One region of the Chryseobacterium sp. CBSDS_008 genome, then DNA from elsewhere that is predicted to be linked to it. Evidence: riboswitches for the same ligand, from Rfam matches in the RefSeq annotation. Region 1 holds a riboswitch; the other holds the start of a gene.
What was found. Region 1 has a riboswitch for S-adenosylmethionine ahead of ACP3T3_RS16495 (SusC/RagA family TonB-linked outer membrane protein). Riboswitches for the same ligand answer to the same signal wherever they lie in the genome.

Region 1 (3,558 bases):
TTCCATCAGCATCCAAAATGTAAGTTCCATCAGCATTCCTCTCATAATAAGGGTAGAATGAAGGGATGAATCTTGCCGCATTGATGATATTACTGGCCTTGGAATCCGAAGAAGTAGGTGCCTGCTGAACACTGTTTGTGTAATTTAGGTTTACCCCAACATTCAGCCATTTTTTTACTTCAGAATTGATTTTTAATCGGGTATTGTATCTTTTATAGCCTGATTCAATCGCCATTCCTTTATCATCAAGATAGCCCAGGGAAAAGAAATAATTGCTTTTCTCACTTCCTCCACTGATATCAAGATCTACCTGATTTCTTGAAGCTACTCTTTGTAAAATATCTCTCCAGTCGTCATTCCAAAGTGGTGAGGCACCCGGTAATAGCTTTCCATCTGCTCCTACCGGTTTTGGATAAGCGGTCCCATAAGGATTGATTCCAAGGGTAGAAACAAGGTTATCCGTTGCCATCTGGGCAGCCTGCTGAGAAGAAACTTTTCCGGACTGATATCCGTTTCTCAATGCTTCCCAATAGAGTTGAAAATACTGATCCGTATTTACCTGTTCATAATCTTTGACAGCTCTTCCTGAGAATCCCTGACTGATATTGAAATTGACTTTAGCTTCTCCTTTTTTACCTGATTTTGTAGTAATGATGATAATTCCGTTTGCTCCTCTTGAACCATACAAGGCACTTGCTGTAGCATCTTTCAAGACACTGATAGATTCAATATCGCTTGGGCTGATAGAGTTCAGGTTTCCGTCAAAAGGAATTCCGTCCACCACATATAAAGGGTCGCTGGAAGCACTGATGGAGCCAATCCCTCTGATCCGGATGGTAGAAACCGCGCCGGGCTGTCCTGATGCACTTGTTGTTTGGATCCCCGCAACCTGCCCTTCTAATGCTTTGGTAATATTGGTGACAGGCCTGTTATTGATCTTATCGCTGGAAATGGTTGCTACTGAACCTGTATAGCTGTTTCTTTTTGCCTTTCCATAGGCTACCACCACTACTTCATCAATTTCTTTTTCATGGAGGCTGTCTTTGTTCGGCCTGGAATTCTGCGCGCTTACACTGGCCACTCCCAGAAAAAATACAGCAACCGGAGGTATCCAGGTTTTAGAATTGAATAAATTTTTGCTAATCATAATCAATTTTATTTATCATATATTAAAAATTTACCCTTTGCAGAAAAGTCAGCAAAGGGCATCGATAAATACGATAAACCAAATGCTTATTTTTCCTTAAAAGGCTGAATGTAACACCTTGCCGCACGGGTAGGTTGTTAAGACTTCACAGGGTCAGTTCCCTCCGTCTTTCTTTATAAGCCGATCGAAATATGGTTGCAAAGCTAAAAACTTTTAGTCTACAAAACAAGTAGACTTATAGATTTTTCATGATAAATTTTAAAAAATTAACATAAAATTTTAATAAAATCCATTATAATAAGGAGTTGCAACCGTTGCTATATTCTCATACATGATAAATATCATTATTAATAATTCAAAGTCATATAAATTCAACCTGAGGTTAATTTGTGTGTGATTAATTGAAAAAAGTTTTTAATTTTATAGGATGAAAGTTTTGATTATAAACGGGCCAAATCTCAATCTTTTAGGAACCAGAGAACCGGAAATCTATGGAAATGTTTCTATGGAAAACTATTTGGAAATTTTAAGGTCCGAGTTTCGGTCTCATGAATTAAAATATTACCAGTCGAATATCGAGGGAGAACTTATCAACAGGCTTCAGGAAGATGATTTTGATGCTGTAGTGATTAATCCGGGAGCTTTCACCCATTATTCTTATGCTATTGCAGATTGTTTGAAAAATATCCGCAAACCAAAAGTAGAGGTTCACATCAGTAATATTTACAAAAGAGAGGAATTCAGACAGAAGTCTGTAACGGCAACAAATGCGGATGCGGTTTTATCTGGCTTTGGAATGGATGGATATAGATTGGCTTTATTAAGCTTGAAATAATTTTTTCAACCACAGATTACCCAGATTTTCACAGATAATTATGGATAGTAGGAAAGGTAGGAGGTAATATTTACTGCTATTAAATTGCGAGAAATAAAATAAGAAAGCCTCATCGTTGATGAGGCTTTCTTGTATGTTGATTGATAACTATCAGATAGTTTGTTCCTGTAACTGAGGTCCTGAAGCTATTAACTTCTTCCCTTCTTCTGTATCACAGTACTGTTCAAAGTTCTTAATATATCTTGAAGCAAGATCTTTTGCTTTTTCTTCCCATTCTGAAGCATTTTCATAGGTATCTCTAGGATCTAAAATACCTGTAGAAACGTTTGGCAATTCAGTAGGAATTTCAAGGTTCATGATAGGAACCTGAGTTTTAGGGGCATTTTCGATTGAACCATCAATAATAGCATCAATGATGGCTCTGGTATCTTTCAGAGAAATTCTCTTTCCTGTACCATTCCAACCTGTATTTACCAGATAGGCTTTAGCACCGTGCTCCTGCATTTTACCGATCAATGTTTTAGAATACATGGTTGGGTGTAATGTAAGGAATGCTTCACCAAATGCCGGAGAGAAAGATGGCTGAGGTTCTGTAATTCCTCTTTCAGTTCCTGCTAATTTCGAAGTATACCCGCAAAGGAAGTGGTATTGAGCCTGGTCTTCATTCAGGATAGAAACCGGAGGAAGTACCCCAAATGCATCTGCAGAAAGATATACAATCTTCTTAGCATGACCTGCTTTAGAAGGCAATACAATTTTGTTGATATGATAGATTGGATAAGAAACTCTTGTATTTTCTGTGATAGATCCGTCAGTATAATCTGCTACTCCATTGTTCACAACAACGTTTTCAAGAAGTGCATCTCTTTTGATTGCTCTGAAAATATCCGGTTCTTTTTCTTCTGATAAGTCAATTACTTTAGCGTAGCACCCACCTTCATAGTTGAATACTCCGTTGTTATCCCATCCGTGCTCATCATCACCGATAAGGTATCTTTTAGGATCTGCTGATAAAGTAGTTTTACCTGTTCCTGAAAGACCAAAGAATAAAGCAACATCCCCTTTTTCTCCTACGTTTGCAGAACAGTGCATGGAAGCCATTCCTTTTAATGGAAGGTAGTAGTTCATCATGGCAAACATCCCTTTCTTCATTTCTCCTCCATACCATGTACCTCCGATGATCTGTAGTTTTTCAGTAAGGTTGAACATGATGAAGTTCTCAGAATTTAACCCTTGTGCTTCCCAGTTCGGGTTGATAGTTTTTGATCCGTTGATGACTGTGAAATCCGGCTCACCAAAGTTTTCCAGTTCGTAGTGAGAAGGACGAATAAACATGTTTGTTACGAAATGCGCCTGCCATGCTACTTCAACGATAAATCTTACTTTAAGTCTTGTATCTGCATTCGTTCCACAGAAAGCATCTACCACATAAATCTTCTTAGCTTCAGAAAGCTGGTTCATCACTAGTTCTTTACAAGAGCTGAAAATTTCTGATGTGGTAGGTAAATTTACTTTACCATCCCAAAAAATTGTATCTCTTGTAACATCATCCTGAACAATATATCTGTCTTTAGGT
Region 2 (3,558 bases), 150 kb from region 1:
CCATTCATAGGCAGGAAGCTGCCCGTTAGGATGCATGTACCATTCTTTCGTAAGGAGTAAAAGCTGTCCTTTGGCAAATTCAGCATCGATGATAGAAAAAGGCACACAGTGGAATGCCAGATCCCACGTTGCATACCATGGATACTCCCATTTGTCAGGCATGGAAATAATATCCTTGTTGTGAAGATGATTCCATTCTGTATTTCTTACATATTCGTTGAAGTTTCTTGGAGCCTCAAAATTAGGATCTCCTTTCAGCCATTTTCCGATATTATAATGATAGAACTGCTTGTTCCAGAGAAGTCCTGCAAAAGCCTGTCTCTGAACATTTCTTTCGTCTTCATTTACGGTGTCACTCTGAATTTCGTTATAAAATTCTTCAGCTTCAGCCTGTCGCATGTCAAAAATATGATCAAAGTTTTCAAAAGGCTCATCAGTCTCATCGGGACATAATCTGAATTCAAAAACTTTTGATGCTCCAGCTCCAATAAGCTCATCAATCAGAAAAGAAGCTTTTGTTCCCTTTTGTTCAGGATTTATGGTATTGGTTTCATGAATAATGAAATTATTGATTCCATCTTTATAATAAGTATCCTCTGTTTTAGGAGCTCCGTAAAGCCTGGAGGTATTGGTTTCATTATCACAGAATACACTTTGTGCATTTGGATTCCGGGAATAGAACTTTTTGATAGGAATACTGTCGTGCCCGATATTTATACATCCGTCATCAGAAGCACTCAGTTCTCCTTTATAAGTATTGTAACCCCATTTCCAGTTATTTCTGAACCATGCTGTAGGTGCTACAACAATAGGTGCATTATGCTGGCTTCGGTTGCAGACTGTTACTCGGGCCAGAATATCATTGTGATCGGCTTTGCAATACTCAATGAAAATATCAAAATATTCATCATTATCGAAAATTCCGGTATCGAATAGCTCATATTCAGGTTCCTTTTTACTGCGTCTTCCGTTTTCTGCAACAAGCTCATCATAAGGAAATTCATTGATCGGATATTTATACACCATCTTCATATAGCTGTGAGTAGGCGTATTATCCAGATAATAAAAGATTTCTTTAATGTCTTCCCCATGATTCCCCTGAGGGTTGCTCAATCCAAAGAATCTTTCCTTTACCATTTTATCATTCTTATTCCAAAATGAGAAAGCAAAACATAAAAGCTGCTTTACATCAGAAATTCCGGCAATACCTTCTTCACCCCATCGGTAGGCATAGCTTTCGGCATTGCTATGATTGGTAAAATTCCATGCATTCCCGTTCGGGCTATAATCTTCGCGTACATTTCCCCACTGCCGGTTGCTTACATAAGGTCCCCAGTTTTTCCATTTGGTATCTTGTAGTCTTTCTTTTTCGGCGGTCATATCTCATCACTTTTCTATACGAAGTTAGTTTTTTTGAAAAGTAATTCCAATTTTTTTCATCTGAATAATTCTTAATACAGCTTTGAAATACTTGTATTTAAGGGCTTTTTTAAATATTAAAATAATTTTTTTTTGAAATTAAAAGAAAAGAGCTACCTTTGCACCATTCGTTCATTCAAATATTGAAAATGTTATCAAGAAAGGTTGAGGGATTAGACCCTATGAAACCTTAGCAACCCTTTGCGCAAGCAAAGAAGGTGCTACGTTCTACCAAAGTATTTTGGACAGATAACTTACTGAAGTTCTTTTCAGCCATTTCCTGTGGCATTTTCAATTGTATTAAAATTTAATAGAATTGAAAACAGAACTAAACTATATTAATCTTTCGTATCAAACCAATTCCCAAAAGGAATACCATATCTCATTAAGCTATCAGCTTTTTGGGAAAAATCTGTTTACAGCCCCTGTCATTTTAATCAACCATGCTCTTACCGGAAACTCAAATGTATCCGGAGAAAAAGGATGGTGGAAGCAGCTGGTAGGAGAAAATCAGATTGTTGATACCGATAAATATACAGTGCTGTGCTTCAACATACCCGGAAACGGATATGACAATTTTTTAATTGAAGATTATGAAGACTTTACGCCTTCAGATATCGCACAGATATTTCTGAAAGGGCTTGAAGCTTTACATATCAAAAACCTATATGCCATTATAGGAGGCTCTCTGGGAGGAGGCATTGCCTGGGAAATGCTTGCCAGGCAGCCGGATCTCGCAGAAATATTTATTCCTATTGCCTGTGATTACAGAACACACGATTGGCTTCATGCCCAATGTCTGGTTCAGAAATTTTTATTGAATGATAAAGAAGAACCATTACAGAAAGCGAGAATTCATGCCATGTTGTGTTACAGAACTCCACAGTCACTCAATGACAGATTTCAAAACCAATATAACCAGGACAAACAACGCCTGGAATCAGAAGACTGGCTGGTTTATCATGGTAATGCACTAAACGAGAGGTTTAGTTTAAAAGCATACAAACTGATGAATCATCTCCTGATGAATATCAATGCTGATGAGACAGGACTGGAGAACATACAGGCGCGAATGCACATGATCTCCGTAGATACAGACTTATTCTTCCCGGCTTCTGAAATCCGAATGTGTTTTGAAAACTTACAAGAGAAAAATAAGGATGTTTCTTATCACGAGATCCAATCTATACACGGGCATGACGCTTTCCTAATGGAATATCAACAATTAAATAATATCATTAAAAACATTTTATAGAAGTAATGAAAAATGCTAACGAAATAAAATTTTTGAAGAACAGATCAATCATCAAATTTGAAGGAGAAGATTTCCTGGGTGAAATCGGGATTGACGGACGAATTTTTAAAGCGCTTACTTTAGCGCGCATCAGTGTGGGAGTAATTTCCCAGCAGGCCATAGAAAACGGAATTTCTATTCTGGTTCAGGAAGTTGATGCAGAAAAAGCAGTAGCTTGTCTTATTAATGAGTTTGAAGCAGAAAGAAAGTCCGGAAAAGTTTCCCAGATCTATAGTATCAATAATGTTTCTGTGATCGGTTTTGTAGCAGAAGATTTCAATAAAGTCTTTGCCGAGCTGGCAAGAAACAATGTTTTCCCATTGCTTTTGAATCAGGTGGCAGGAGAAAACAGAGTCAACATCGTTGTGACTTCCTCACAGGATGAAAAAACAAGAAATATCATAGAATCTGAAATTTTCAAAAAGCCAAAGACCGTTCATCTGGCAATTATTGGTCACGGAAACGTAGGAAAAACTCTGATCGAACAGGTGCTTGAATCTGCCGAAGAAATTAAAAAACGTAAAAAAATAGACCTTAAAGTAGTTGCAGTAGCCAACTCAAAGAAAATTGCCTTCAACAAAAAAGGATTTGATGCCAACTGGGGCGATGAGGTTTTGACAGCAGAACATCCATCGAGTGTAGAAGAACTGATTAATTTCTCCAATGAAAATCAATTGGAGAACCTTATCGTTGTGGATAACACAGCAAGCAAAGATTTTGTAAAGAACTATCACGCTTTGGCAGAAAACGGATTCGATCTGGTTTCTTCCAACAAAATTTTCAATACCCTTCCGATAGAAGAATACAGAAAACTAAGATATACGTTGAATAAAAATAACAGACGC

Region 2: linked by a shared signal. The riboswitch ahead of ACP3T3_RS17220 (alpha/beta fold hydrolase) and the one ahead of ACP3T3_RS16495 (SusC/RagA family TonB-linked outer membrane protein) in region 1 are both predicted to bind S-adenosylmethionine.

What each region holds. Positions count from the first base shown of each region.
Region 1 covers NZ_CP188202.1:3,644,245-3,647,802, reverse strand. The annotation lists gene ACP3T3_RS16495 (SusC/RagA family TonB-linked outer membrane protein) at 1-1,147, opposite strand, end outside; SAM riboswitch class I at 1,231-1,329, opposite strand; gene ACP3T3_RS16490 (type II 3-dehydroquinate dehydratase) at 1,575-1,982, shown strand; gene pckA (phosphoenolpyruvate carboxykinase (ATP)) at 2,133-3,558, opposite strand, start outside.
Region 2 covers NZ_CP188202.1:3,796,717-3,800,274, forward strand. The annotation lists gene ACP3T3_RS17215 (MGH1-like glycoside hydrolase domain-containing protein) at 1-1,380, opposite strand, end outside; SAM riboswitch class I at 1,569-1,675, shown strand; gene ACP3T3_RS17220 (alpha/beta fold hydrolase) at 1,736-2,674, shown strand; gene ACP3T3_RS17225 (ACT domain-containing protein) at 2,680-3,558, shown strand, end outside.